DNA from 2 places in the Latilactobacillus sakei subsp. sakei DSM 20017 genome. Region 1 is predicted to be linked to the other one. Evidence: predicted binding sites of a transcription regulator. Region 1 holds the regulator's gene; the other holds the start of a gene.

Region 1 (7,575 bases):
CGCCGAAACCTTCTGCACCACCGCCAAAGCCACCAAAGCCTTGACCAGCACCAGCGCCGCCACCAAAACCGCCATTCATGCCCGCATGACCATATTGATCATAGGCTGCTCGCTTTTGAGGATCGCTTAATGCTTCGTATGCTTCAGTTACTTCTTTAAATTTTGCTTCTGCATCAGGTGCTTTATTGATATCTGGATGATATTTTTTAGAAAGTTTACGATAGGCTTTTTTAATCTCATCGTCAGAAGCGTCGCGTCCGACACCTAAGACGTCGTAATAATCTCTTTTTTCAGCCATTGTGGGCCTCCATTCATTTACTTACGGGTTAAATCTACCCTAACAAGAATAGCATAACTGATTGATTAAAAAAGCCAAAGCCCTAGACCATACTAGGTTTGGCTTTTTTTAACGTTCTTATTCTTTGTCGTCTTTAACTTCTTCGAAGTCGCCGTCAACAGTACCGTCATCAGTCTTAGCATCAGTTGCGTTACCTTCAGCACCACCAGCAGCTTGTTGTGCTTCTTGGGCTTGTTGATATAACTTAACTGTCAATTCTTGAACAATTTCACTTAACGCATCGCGTTTTGTCTTCATGTCTTCAAGGTTGTTTTCTTGTTGTGCTTTAACTAATTCTTCTTTAGCATCTTTTGCTTTTTGTAATTCTTCGTCAGAAACTTTACCTTCAAGTTCTTTCAAAGTCTTATCTGTTTGGAAGATTAATTGATCAACATCGTTCTTCAAATCAACTTCTTCTTTACGTTTTGTATCTGCTTCTTCGTTTTCTTGTGCTTCTTTCATCATACGATCGATTTCTTCGTCTGATAAACCAGAGTTACTCTTGATAGTGATTTTTTGTTCTTTGTTTGTGCCAAGATCCTTAGCAGAAACGTTAACAATACCGTTCTTATCAATATCAAATTTAACTTCGATTTGTGGCACACCACGAGGTGCAGCAGGAATATCTGTTAATTGGAAACGACCTAAAGTCTTGTTGTCAGCAGCCATTGGACGTTCACCTTGTAAGACATGGATGTCTACGACAGGTTGGTTGTCAGCAGCAGTTGAGAATGTTTGGGCCTTGCTTGTAGGAATGGTTGTATTCCGGTCGATTAACTTCGTGAAGACACCGCCCATTGTTTCAATCCCTAATGATAATGGTGTAACATCAAGTAAAACAACGTCTTTAACGTCACCTGAGATAACGCCACCTTGAACAGCAGCACCAAGTGCAACAGCTTCGTCAGGGTTAATTGAGTGATCAGGTTCTTTGCCTGTCCAGTTCTTAACAGCTTCTTGAACAGCAGGAATCCGTGTTGAACCACCGTTTAAGATGACTTTGTCGATTTCGTTTGCATCTAAGCCAGCATCTTTCAAAGCATTCATAACTGGTGCTTTTGTACGATCAACTAAGTCTGATGTTAAACGATCGAATTCAGTCCGTGATAATGTCATTTCTAAATGTAAAGGACCATTTTCGCCAGCTGAGATAAATGGCAAGCTGATTTGTGTGCTTGATACACCTGATAAATCTTTCTTAGCTTTTTCAGCAGCATCCTTTAGACGTTGCATAGCCATCTTGTCTTTTGATAAGTCGATACCATTGTCTGATTTGAAGTTTTCAACTAACCAGTTCATGATAGCTTCATCAAAATCGTCCCCACCTAAACGTGTATCACCATTTGTTGATAATACTTGGAAGACACCATCGCCTAATTCAAGAACAGAAACGTCAAAAGTACCACCACCAAGGTCATAAACTAAGACTTTTTCGTCTGTTTCTGTCTTGTCCAAACCGTAAGCTAAAGCTGAAGCTGTTGGTTCGTTGATAATCCGTTTAACATCTAAACCGGCAATCTTACCAGCATCTTTAGTAGCTTGACGTTGTGAATCGTTGAAGTAAGCAGGTACTGTGATAACAGCTTCTGTGACTTCTTCACCAAGATAATCTTCAGCGAATTTCTTGATGTATTGTAAAATCATTGCTGAAACTTCTTGTGGTGTGTATGATTTGTCGCCAACAGTTACTTTGTAACCTGCTTCGCCAATGTGACGTTTGATTGATGCGATTGTATCTGGGTTAGTGATTGCTTGACGTTTAGCAACTTCACCAACTTGGATTTCACCATTTTTGAATGATACAACAGATGGTGTTGTACGAGCGCCTTCTGGATTTGTAATAATTTTGGGTTGTCCGCCTTCTAATACGGCAACAGCTGAGTTTGTTGTTCCTAAATCAATACCGATTACTTTACTCATTGAAAATACCCTCTTTTTTTAATTTTTTAAATTTTATTATTGTGCAACTACAACCATTGCTGGTCGTAAAACGCGGTCCTTCAAATAATAGCCTTTTTGGAAGACTTGAACCACGGTGTCAGCTTTTTGATCACCATCAACCGCAACCGTTTGAACGGCTTGGTGAATGGTCGGATCAAAGGCTTGACCTTGCGCCTCAATTTCTTTAACACCATGGTCTTCTAAAGCATGTTTCATATGATCATATGTCATTTGAACACCCTTTTTAAGACTTTCATCAGTTGCTTCAGCTGCCAATGCGCGTTCTAGATTATCTAAAACGGGTAAGACATCCTTAGCTAATGATTGGCCATCATATTTTAACAAGTTAGCTTGTTCTTTTTGATTGCGCATTTGGATGTTCTTAATTTCAGCTTGTGACCGTAAGAAACTATCTTCCATAGCGTCATATTTCTTTTGAAGTTCAGCTAATTTATCATCTGCTTCTTCAACAGGTGCTTGTGCTTCAGTTGTTTCTTCAACTTCATCAGCTTCCATAACTGGTTCAAATGGTGTTTCTTTTTTAGGCGTTTCTTCTACAGTTTCTTCAGTTGGCTTTTCTTGTTTTTCAGCCTTTTCTTGCTTTGTCAAACAAACACGCTCCTTTTAAGATTGATTATCATCAAAATCTGCATAATAATCAATTAGTTTCTTCGCTAGTTCTTCGCGGAATAAATCGAGTAATCCGATCATGCGCGAATATGGCATGCTAGTGGGACCTAATAAAGCAATCAATCCTTGGCCGTGTTCACCAACATCATAATTAACAGTCATTAAACTGTAATTCTTCAATAAATCATTGGTCATTTCATCGCCCAAACGAACCTGAACTTGGCTATTGGCCTCACCCGGTGATAACTCTAGCAACTTGGCTAGATCGTCCGATTGATTAATGATGTTGTAGATTGACTTCAACTGTGACACATCCGTCAATTCTGAGAAGTTTAACAAGTTCGATTGGCCCCCCACATATAAACGTTCCTGTGAGGCTTGTTTTAAGACATCATCGAAGATGTTTAAAAAGCCGCCCGGTGAGCCCATGTATTGCATTAATAACGCAGGCACTTCTGTTTTCAACTTCTGACTGACAACGGTCAACGGTAATCCGATTAGATGATCATTCACGACTCGAATCGCTTTTTCAAGTTCATCACCTGAAATCGCATTTGGAATTGTGAAAACCTGATTATCAACCGTTCCGGCACTTGTCACGATAATCGCCATTACCTGGTGATTACCAAGTGGCACAAGTCGGAAACCTGTCAACCGAATCTCTGCCATCTCCGGTCCTAACGTAATCGCTGTATAGCTCGTTAGGTTTGAAAGAATATTGGCAGATTGTGAAACAATCTCGTCAATCTTATGATAATGGCGTCCAAATGATTGTTGCACAGTCGCAACATCCATTGGATTTAAGACAGCGGGCTGAATGAGATGATCTAAATAGTAACGATAGCCCTTCATAGAAGGAACCCGTCCAGAAGACGAATGCGTCTTCTCTATTAAACCGACATTCTCAAGATCAGCCATATCATTTCGGATTGTCGCGGAACTAACGTGCATTGGTAATTCAGACATTAGCTTCTTAGAACCCACCGGCTGACCACTCTCGGTAAAAAGACGAATAATTTCTTTCAAAATCATTAATTGTCTTTCGGTCAGCATGTTATCACCTCTTTTTAGCACTTGATTATTACGAGTGCTAATTACAAGTATTAATATAGCAAGAACGTCAAATAAAGTCAAGAATTGAACTGTAATTTTCACGGATTTAATGAAAATGGGACCAAAGACTGATAAAAGGCCACACCCAAATGATGAGTGTGACCTTTTCAAAGATTGCTATCAATAATTCTCGTGAAATTGTTGTAAATCAGCGACTGAATGACTCGCTAATATTGATTGGGCTGCTTGGACTTTTTCAATTGGCCAGTGGTACCAATCAATTGCTTGCAGGGTTTCAATGTCAGCTGGTGTAAACCGTGACTTTAAAACCCGTGCTGGATTACCACCGACGACAGCGTACGCTGGCACATCCTTAACCACCACCGCACCGGCAGCGATAATCGCACCCTGCCCAATATGAACGCCAGGCATAATTAACGCACGCATCCCAAGCCACGCACCGTCTTCAATGATTGTATCGCCCTTAGGCTCATAAGAGGCCGCAATTTGTTCTGGGAACGGATAGGCACTAATCCAATCACTATGATGATTATGATTACCGCCCATCAAAATAACAACGCCACTGGCAATGCAAACGTAACGGCCAATAATTAGGCGGTCCAATTGCCAACCAAATTCAGTCTGTGGATTAAATAAGGCGCGTGAGGCATCATCGCCCCAATGATATCGCACACAGCCGTCCTCAAAATTCTGGTGATCATAATACCCCGAAAAGTAAGAATAATCGCCGACTTCAATTAATGGGTTTGTCACCAAATCCTTTAAATATTTTGTTTCTGACCAATGTTGATAAGTATTCTTGTCCATTTCATAAAACCTCGCTTCTAAGTTTTTGTTATCTGCTTAACTTAGAAGCGACTGCTTGTGAAACGGCCCGTAATTGTAAAAGGTGTCTAACCAAAAATGATCACCATCCTATTTGCTCGAAATATAACCGGTTTGAACGCACTTCTTTTTAACGTGCTTTCATCAACAACTTTCTGCGCTTTACAACACTTGTCAAACTGACGATTACATCGTCAATTCGCCAAGTTATGTAAATGCTCAGAAGTAACCCGTTGATGACGCACTTCTTTCTTTAACGTGCTTTTCAAGCTAACTTTCTGCGCTTAGCTTCGTGCGTCAAATAATCGACTGCGTCGTTTATTCGCCCCACTGTGCTAATGCTCAAAAGTTGACCAAGCTTGAACGCACTTCTTTCTTTAACGTGCTTTCATCAACAACTTTCTGCGCTTTACAACACTTGTCAAACTGACGATTACATCGTCAATTCGCCAAGTTATGTAAATGCTCAGAAGTAACCCGTTGATGACGCATTTCTTTTCTTTAACGTACTTTTCAAACCATATTCCTGTGCCTAGCGTCACAAGTCAAACAATTACTTCCAGCAATCATTCGCCTTGTTATGCTAGTGCTCGGAATATAACCGGTTTGAACGCACTTAGTAGCTGTCTAACAAGAATTCCTGGAAGACTTCGTTGCCTAGGAACTTTCCTGATTCAGTTAGTCTTAGCCAGTCGCCTTCTTGTTTTAGGTACCCTTTTTCAATCTGATTGGCGACTGTTTCGCCGTAGATATTCTGTAGTGGGTATCTGAATTTTTCTTCAAAGTGCTTGATTGAGACACCTTGCATTGTCCGAAGCCCTAAGAAGAGTTCTTCTTCCATTTGTTCGGTCAAGGGAAGCACGTGGCGTTCAATCACTGGCACTTTATGCGCTTGTAGTGGTTCTAAATATTGTTGGATTGGCCCAAAATTGTGGTAGCGGTCCTTGCCTAAATAGCCATAAGCACCGGCCCCAAAGCCGAAATACTTTTCATTCCGCCAATAGGTTAAGTTATGTGCAGACTGGTAGCCTGGTTTGGCAAAATTACTAATTTCGTATTGTTCTAAACCAGCTTGTTGGAAACTATCAATCGCATTTTGGTACATGTGTGCTTCAACATCTTGCGATGGTAAGCGTAACTTACCCTGACGCATCAAATTATAGAAAATAGTCTTCTTCTCTAAAATTAATGAATAAGTTGAATAATGCGGCAAGTCAAGATCGATTGCCTGTTTCAAACTATCCATAAAATCTGCTTCACTTTGTTGCGGTAGTCGGAAAATCAAATCAATACTGATATTTTCAAAACCCACTTGACGCGCATTAGCAATGGCCCGATAAACGTCAGCACTACGATGAATCCGGCCAATCTTCTTCAGAATGTCATCATTAAAAGACTGCACACCAATACTCAAGCGATTGACGCCGTTATCCTTTAGTACCTGTAATTTAGCGGTATCTTGTAAATCATTGGGGTTGGCTTCAAACGTAAACTCGCCACCCTCATAAGGTAAGTACTGATGAATGCCATCCAACAAACGTTGTAGTTGGGCTGGTGAGAGTGTCGTTGGTGTCCCACCACCGACATAAATCGTTTCAATTTTCTCGTCTGGGTATTCCGCCATTACTAATTGAAACTCGCGAATTAACATGTCAACATACTCATCAACCGGTTGGCCTTCAATGAAGACCTTGTTGAAGTCGCAGTAATAACAAATATGTTCGCAAAACGGAATATGAATATATGCTCCTGCCATTAATGTTGGGCCTCTAATTTCTCAAAATAAGTCCGGGTATCAGCTTCATCTTGGTGGAGTTGGTCAATCAACGCTTCCGCCGAATCAAACTTCACTTCACCTCTTAAATACTGATACCACTCAACTTTAACTTGTTCACCATAAATGTCCGCACTAAAGTCGAGTAAGTTAATCTCAACTGTCACGGGATTATTGGCGTGGAACGTTACGTTCCGGCCAATTGACGCCATCCCCCAGTACCATTGGCCGCGAACCAATAAGCGGACCGCATAAATCCCAATGCCTGGTAAACGTTCCGGTTTTTGACTTTCAATATTAGCCGTTGGAAAGCCGAGTTCCCGGCCCCGAGCTTCACCATGAACAACTTCCCCAGTCGTTTGGTAAACATAACCTAACAACTCGTTAGCCGCCGCTACTTGACCTTGATCCAAATTTTCACGAATCAAAGTTGAACCAATCTTATGGCCTTGATAGTCATGTTCCGCCACCGTCACGATTTCAAAACGATCTTTGGCATACGTGCTAAGGGTCTGCATATTAGCGATGTCTTTTTTACCATAGGTGTAATCAAACCCAGCGACCACCGTTTTCGCGTGGAGCGCCACTAAGTATTGATCGACGAAATCTTGGGGTGCCAACTTGGCAAAGCCATCGTTAAAATGGACAACATATAAAATATCGACACCTAAATCAGCCATTAATTCTTGCTTCCGTTCAACTGTCGATAAATAACGAAAATCGGCTTGATTGACATTTCGGTAAACAATCGCAGGATGAATATCAAAGGTCATCACCGCTAATGGGCGGTTCTGTTGCACCGCCAAATCTTTGGCCGTCTTAATCACTGCTTGATGTGCCCGGTGGACACCATCAAAAAAGCCGAGTGCTAAGACAATTTCTTCGGCTGGTACTTGTTCTTTTGAATAGGGATGGATTAATTCAATCACACGCATTTTTTTCACCTAGTTTTTTTAATGAGTCCCTTGGTTTTGTAAATACATTTTATATGGTC
Region 2 (7,575 bases), 840 kb from region 1:
TTGGTGAGGCGGGCTTGCATAATTTTGCGTAAGCCCACCATGCCGGCCAACCAAAGTTTTCCGAGTAAATAACCTCCGAGCACTAATGGTAAAAACCAATAGAGATCGCGCCCTTGCCAGTGCGATTGGCCAAGCCGAATAATTAATGACGGTTCGCCGGTTAAGATGAAGACGCCGCTAAACCACGCAGTCCCATTTAAAAAGTAAGTTGTGATGAGGGCTTTCTTTTGATAGGTTGCTACTTTGGTGAGTGGGGCGGTTGGTTGTTGATAATGCAATAGATAGCGGTGCGGTGTCGCGAGTACTTTTAATCTCATGCCTATTGATTGTGCACGTAAGTCATCAAAATGCGCGGCGACGTAGCGTTGCTTGTCAGCGAGCCAAATACTGTAGAGGAAGGTTGAGCTAACCAATGTTGCTTCAGGTCCAAGGCTCGTTCCGCTGACCAAAATGACAGCAGAAATCAGCATTTGTAAAAGGACATAGCGATAATTAGCAGTGCCCGTTTGTTTGAGATCAGCCTTAATGACCCCCAAATTTTGTGGGAGGGGCCCAAAATAGTGTCGTGAAATAATGATGACTAAGCCAACCATCACCAGCATAATGGCGTCTAAGAGGCCACCAAAGGTTGCTTTTTGCCAGAAAAGATCAATTAGAGTACTTTGTAAGCTATAAAAAAGGCCGAGCAAGATACCGACGATGGCGCTCAGAATAAGACCATAACCAAATAGATAAAGTGATTTAAATTTAAACATGTTGCCTCCGAAAAAAAGTGTCTAAATGCCATTTAAACATAGTTGACGTAAAAAGTCAGGTTGAAAAAAAGAATATAAAATAACACTAGTTATTAGTTAATTTATTAACAAATAGTCAGTAAAGGGGAATCAGCAATTATTTAAATTAAAAAATAACATTAATTGACAATTATTTAGAAAGCGCTTATACTGAATTTACAGCAGTGATGAAAACGCTTCATTTCACTTTCTGTACAATTCTTTCATTTCAATCTAAAAAAATTAAGGGGTAATTATTATGGCAGAAAAAACAATCATGTTATGTTGTGCGGCAGGTATGTCAACTAGCTTGCTCGTTTCAAAAATGCAAAAGGCAGCAGAAGCACAAGGTGTCGATGCAGAAATCTTCGCAACTGGCGCATCAGATGCAGATAACCAATTAGAAAACAAAAAAATTGATTGCGTCTTATTAGGCCCTCAAGTACGCTTTATGGAAGGTCAATTTAAAGAAAAATTGGCACCTAAAGGCATTGGTGTTGAAGTGATCGATATGAAAGCCTACGGGATGATGGATGGCGAAACCGTCTTGAAACAAGCGTTAGCACTAATCGGTTAATGATTAAAAACAAAGCCCACCTAATTAATTAGGCGGGCTTTTTGATTAGGGTTGGACAAGTCTGTATAATCGGAGAAAAGAGTAGAGGAGGAGTAGCTGATGAGTCTTTTAGGCACAATTATTTGGTGGATTTTCGGTGGCTTAGTGAGCGCAGTTGGTTGGTTTTTAGCCGGCTTAGTGTGGTGTGTCACAATCGTGGGGATTCCAGTTGGCTTACAATGTTTTAAAATTGGTGGTTTGACGTTAATGCCGTTTAACGCACGAGTTGTTTCGAGCGGTGGTGCAGGCTCCTTTTTATTAAATATTGTCTGGTTTATCTTTGGGGGCTTTATTTTATGGGCCAACCATATTTTCTGGGGCTTGTTATTAACAATTACAATTGTCGGCATCCCATTTGCCCATCAACATTTTAAATTAGCAAGTTTATCATTGAGTCCGTTTGGCAAACAAATTGTTGGCTAAAAAAAGCGCGTATCCTACGATACGCGCTTTTTCTGGTTTTTAATTAGTAAATTCTTCTAGTGCCATCGCTTGTTCTTCCCAATCAGCTTCTGTTTGAGCAAGGTCTGCTTGCACTTTTTCTAAATCTTGTTGTAATTCCTGCAAGACCAATGGTTTAGTGATGATATCGGCTTGCGTCATTTTTTCTTGAATGGCAGTTGCTTGTTCTTCGAGTGTTGCCATTTGTTCTTCTAAAGCAGTGACTTCTCGTTCTAACTTCCGTTGAGCCCGTTGTGTTTCCTTGCTGGCTTTATAATTATCTTGAGCAGTAACAGGTTGGTCACTGACTTCAACTGGCACTTCAGCGGCTTGTGCGAAGGCTTCTTCCTCAGCCTTTTTAGCGAGATAGTAGTCGTAATCGCCTAAGTAGCGCTTGCTGCCGGTGGTGGTTGACAGTTCAATGATGCCGGTTGCCACTTGGTTGATGAAATATCGGTCATGGGAGATGAAGAGGACGGTGCCGTCGAATTCGCGTAAGGCTTGTTCTAAAACTTCCTTACTATCGATGTCTAAATGGTTAGTTGGTTCATCCATGATCAAAAAATTATCATGGTTCATGGCTAGTTTAGTTAGTAACAGTCGTGCTTTTTCGCCACCACTTAATTGTGAAACGACTTTCAAAACATCGTCGCCGGTGAATAAGAAGCTGCCCAAAAGTGTGCGGATTTCTTTTTCAGGGGTGGTGCGATGTTCATCCCATAATTCATTAAGAACCGTTTTGTTAGCGTGGAGGTTGCGTTGTTCTTGGTCATAATAACCGATAGAAACATTGCTACCAACACGTTCGTGACCTTTTAAGAATGGAATTTGATGAAGGATACTCTTTAAAAGTGTTGATTTACCAATCCCATTAGGTCCGATAATCGCTAAGCGTTCTTGCTTGTTGACCTCAAAGTTAATCGGTTCGACCATTACTTTGTCGGCTGAGTAACCAACAGCCGCGTCAACGACTTGCAAGACTTCGTTACCACTTGGTTGATCGATATCAAAATGGAAGTGGATTTTAGAGGCGTCGTTGGTTGGGCGTTCTAACTTATCCATCTTTTCAAGTTGACGACGGCGGCTTTGGGCTTGCTTAGTCGTGCTGGCTCGAACTAAGTTTTTGTCGACGAATGTTTGGAGTTTCTCGATTTCGGCTTGTTGTTTCTCATAAGCCTTCCATTCGAGTGATAGGTTGGCTGATTTTTGCGTCAAGAAGTGACTGTAATTGCCGGTGTAGTGCGTTAATGTGTGGCGACTCATATCGTAAACTTCTTTAGTAATCTTGTCTAAGAAGTAACGGTCATGAGAAACGGTTAAAAGTGCACCGGGATAGGTTTGAAGATAATTTTCAAGCCATGTTAAGGTTTGAATGTCCAAATGGTTAGTTGGTTCATCCAAGATTAAGACGTCTTTTTTCTCAAGTAATAGCTTAGCAAGTGCTAAGCGGGACCGTTCGCCACCAGATAGCGTGCTGATTGGTTTGGTGAAAGTTTCTTCTGGGAATTGGAAACCGTGCAATACACCACGAATTTCGGCTTCGTAACCATACCCGTTTGCTTCAGAAAAGTCGTGTTGAATCTGATCGTATTGTTTTAAGAGGGCTTGGTAGTCCTCATCTGAACGATTAGCATCTGGATCGGCAATTGCTTGTTCCAACGTATGCATCTGAGCTTCCATTTGGCGAAGGCCTTCGAAAATCGTTAGCATTTCGTCATAGATGTTCCGTTCAGAACTAAGACCGCTATCTTGGGCTAAGTAGCCAACTTGGACATTTTTACCCAGAATAATTTGACCATCATCGGGCGTCGTAATGCCAGCAATCATCTTCAAAAGTGTTGATTTACCAGCACCGTTAGGGCCAACTAAGGCGACGCGGGCGTGATCTTGCACTTCCAATTGTGCATTTTTAAATAAGTAGTCACCGCCAAAGTGACGGGCGACTTGTTGAACCTGTAATAATATCACAATGTAAAATCCTTTCGATGTCGTGTTTTTAAGGTACCATTTTAAGGAATCGTTAAAGTCCGTTTCAACTATCATAACAGATTTAGGGCAAAGACAGTCAAAATAGTAAATTAATTGCTTTTCACAAGAAAATTCAGTATCATTTCAATATAGTGTAGGGATATTTTCACAAGTAAAAGAATGAACGGAGGTTCCAAATGGCTGAAAATAAAATTCCAAGAGCCACAGCGAAGCGTTTACCTTTATATTATCGTTATCTAAACTTTTTAAACAATTCGGGTAAGACCAAGATTTCGTCAACTGAACTATCTGAAGCTGTTAAAGTCGATAGTGCGACAATTCGCCGTGATTTTTCATATTTCGGTGCGCTCGGTAAACGGGGTTATGGCTATGATGTTGAGTCTCTCTTGAGTTTCTTCAAGAAGACGTTGAATCAAGATCGCTTAACGAATGTTGCTTTGATCGGTATCGGTAATTTAGGACATGCTTTGTTAAATTACAACTTTAGACAAACGAATAATATTCGGATTAGCGCTGCTTTTGATGTTAAACCTGAATTAATTGGCACGATCCAAACAGGTGTGCCGGTTTACTCAATGGACGAAATGGTTGAACAATTGAAGTTACAACAAATTGAAATCGTCATCTTGACGGTCCCAATCGAAGTTGCTCAAAAAGTAACGGATCAACTAGTTGATGCAGGGATTAAGGGCATCATGAACTTTACCCCAATTCGAATTTCTGTACCGAATACGATTCGGATTCAAAATGTTGATTTAGCGAAAGAGTTACAAACGTTAATTTATTTCCTTGATAATTATAATACAGAAGAAGCGTCAAAATAAATAGAGCCTCATTAACCAGCAGTGATGTCGGTTAATGGGCTCTATTTTTTAATGACTGAGATAAAAGAGCGTCACGACGAGATTCATTCCCGCATGACTGATAATCGTTGTATAAATGGAACCCGTTTTGCGATACAGCCAACAAAGGAAAAGGCCGATTGCCGCGTAGATAATTAGATGACTGTCTTGATGAATCACGGCAAATAATAAACTAGAGATGAGTGCGGCTAATACCGAATTTAAGCGGCCGCTAAGACCGCCAAAAATCGCCTTTCGAAAAACGAGTTCTTCCATTGTTGGCGCAGCAATTGTTAGAATAATGATCAACCACGGTTGGGCTTTGAGGGCCGTCATGAGAGTGAGCGTATTGAGTGATTGCGTACTATTTTTAAAGAGTAGATGATCAATTGAACCAGCGATAATTTGGACGATTAACGCGAGTAAAATACCACTAATGCCCCAGATGATGGCTTTCTTAAGCGGCAAGGGGTGTTTCTCAAGACTATTTTTGGGACCCCGATAATTAAAATAGAGTAATAAAAGTGCGCCGAGGCTGTCCGTGATTGTGGTGAATAAATAGAATTGATCCGACAGGCCAAAAAAGCGGACGAGGGCACTCGGGATTAATAAAATGATGAGATAGCTGATAATCAGCCTAAAATTTTGTTGGCTTTGAGTCATGATTACGCTCCTGAAAGTTGATGTGACCATAGCGTAGCGCATTGACTACTAAAATGCAAAAGGGGATAGCAAAATACTTGCAATGTTCTGAAAAAATGCTATGATAAAAAATGTGATTAGCACTTGAGTGTTTAGAGTGCTAAAAAAGAAAAAGTGATGGAGGGATTTTAAGTGTTAAAACCATTAGAAGATCGCGTAGTGATCGCCGTTAAAGACGAAGCAGAACAAACAGTAGGTGGCATTGTCATTGCAAGTAACGCCAAACAAAAACCACAAACTGGTAAAGTCGTTGCCGTTGGTGCCGGCGCAATGACCAGTGACGGTCAGCGAATCCCACTTGATGTCAAAGAAAATGATGAAGTCATTTACGATAAATATGCTGGTTCAGAAGTTGAATACGAAGGCCAACAATATTTGGTATTACACGCAAAAGACATTATCGCCATTATTGAATAATAAACTGAAACGTTTAAAAACAAACTAAAAAATTTTTTTGAGGTGAAATAACTATGGCAAAAGAACTTAAATTTTCAGAAGACGCACGTTCAAAAATGTTAGCAGGTGTTGATCAATTAGCTAACACTGTTAAGACAACATTAGGACCAAAAGGCCGCAACGTTGTTTTGGAAAAAGCTTACGGTTCACCAGAAATCACTAACGATGGTGTGACAATCGCTAAAGCAATCGAATTAGAAGATCATTTTGAAAATATGGGTGCCAAATTAGTTTCTGAAGTTGCTTCAAAAACGAACGACATCGCCGGTGACGGTACAACAACCGCTACTGTTTTAGCCCAAGCAATTATTCGCGAAGGGATGAAGAATGTGACAGCCGGTGCTAACCCAGTTGGTATCCGTCGTGGGATTGAATTAGCGACTAAAGAAGCTGTTAAGAAGTTACACGAAATTTCACACAAAGTTGAAAGCAAAGATGCGATTGCCCAAGTTGCTGCTGTTTCATCAGCTAACGAAGAAACTGGTCGTTTAATTGCTGATGCCATGGAAAAAGTGGGTAACGACGGTGTCATCACAGTTGAAGAATCAAAAGGGATTGATACTGAATTAAGCGTTGTTGAAGGGATGCAATTTGATCGTGGTTACTTGTCACAATACATGGTGACTGACAACGACAAGATGGAAGCTGACTTAGACAACCCATACATTTTGATTACAGATAAGAAGATTTCAAATATTCAAGATGTTTTACCACTTCTACAATCAATCGTGCAAGAAGGTAAAGCCTTATTAATCATTGCCGATGATGTTGATGGCGAAGCATTACCAACACTTGTCTTGAACAAGATTCGTGGGACATTCAACGTGGTTGCTGTTAAGGCCCCTGGTTTTGGCGATCGTCGTAAGGAACAATTAGAAGACATTGCGACATTAACAGGTGCCACAGTGATTACAAGTGACCTTGGTCTAGAATTGAAAGAAACAACAATCGATCAATTAGGGACAGCTGGTAAGGTAACTGTTACAAAAGACGATACAACAATCGTTGAAGGTGCTGGTAGCAAATCAGCTATCGCAGAACGTGTTGAAAACATCAAGAAACAAATTGCTGAAACAACATCAGACTTTGACCGTGAAAAATTACAAGAACGCTTAGCTAAATTAGCTGGTGGTGTTGCAGTGATCAAGGTTGGTGCTGCCACAGAAACAGAATTGAAAGAACAAAAATATCGGATTGAAGATGCCTTAAATGCAACGCGTGCAGCTGTTGAAGAAGGCTACGTTGCCGGTGGTGGGACAGCATTAATCGATGTCATCGAAAGTGTTGCCACTCTTGAAGAAGAAGGCGACGTTCAAACAGGGATTAACATTGTGCTTCGTGCATTAGAAGAACCTGTTCGTCAAATCGCAACAAACGCTGGTCTTGAAGGCTCAGTCATTGTTGAAAAAGTAAAATCACAACCTGTTGAAGTTGGCTACAATGCAGCAAACGGCAACTGGGAAAATATGATTGAAGCGGGTATCTTAGATCCAACTAAGGTAACACGCTCAGCATTACAAAACGCAGCTAGTGTTGCTGCTCTAATGTTAACAACTGAAGCAGTGGTTGCTGACAAACCAGAAGACAACCCAGCACCAGCAGCAGGCATGGACCCATCAGCAATGGGTGGCATGATGTAATTAAAGAAGTGTGACTCGAGTTGGTCAGGCTTTGAGGATTAACAGTAAAACGGGCATTATGGCGGTCTTTGCCATGATGCCCGTTTTGCAGTTAACCGGAAAAGGCTGCTCGAAGA

The links. The regulator HrcA, encoded in region 1, represses chaperone genes, less so after heat shock. The targets are predictions, from matches to a motif close to TTAGCACTCNNNNNNNNNGAGTGCTAA.
Region 2: the regulator HrcA is predicted to act here: its motif matches at 5,441-5,467, upstream of groES (co-chaperone GroES).

What each region holds. Positions count from the first base shown of each region.
Region 1 is NZ_AP017929.1:1,214,009-1,221,583, reverse strand. Features, by position in the region: gene dnaJ (molecular chaperone DnaJ) at 1-298, opposite strand, end outside; gene dnaK (molecular chaperone DnaK) at 416-2,257, opposite strand; gene grpE (nucleotide exchange factor GrpE) at 2,294-2,887, opposite strand; gene hrcA (heat-inducible transcriptional repressor HrcA) at 2,903-3,961, opposite strand; gene LEUCM_RS06085 (CatB-related O-acetyltransferase) at 4,142-4,789, opposite strand; gene hemW (radical SAM family heme chaperone HemW) at 5,424-6,563, opposite strand; gene ribF (riboflavin biosynthesis protein RibF) at 6,563-7,516, opposite strand; gene truB (tRNA pseudouridine(55) synthase TruB) at 7,535-7,575, opposite strand, start outside.
Region 2 is NZ_AP017929.1:119,386-126,960, reverse strand. Features, by position in the region: gene LEUCM_RS00730 (chloride channel protein) at 1-755, opposite strand, end outside; gene LEUCM_RS00725 (PTS sugar transporter subunit IIB) at 1,033-1,350, shown strand; gene LEUCM_RS00720 (YccF domain-containing protein) at 1,450-1,812, shown strand; gene LEUCM_RS00715 (ABC-F family ATP-binding cassette domain-containing protein) at 1,852-3,798, opposite strand; gene LEUCM_RS00710 (redox-sensing transcriptional repressor Rex) at 3,996-4,643, shown strand; gene LEUCM_RS00705 (CPBP family intramembrane glutamic endopeptidase) at 4,692-5,324, opposite strand; gene groES (co-chaperone GroES) at 5,496-5,780, shown strand; gene groL (chaperonin GroEL) at 5,834-7,459, shown strand.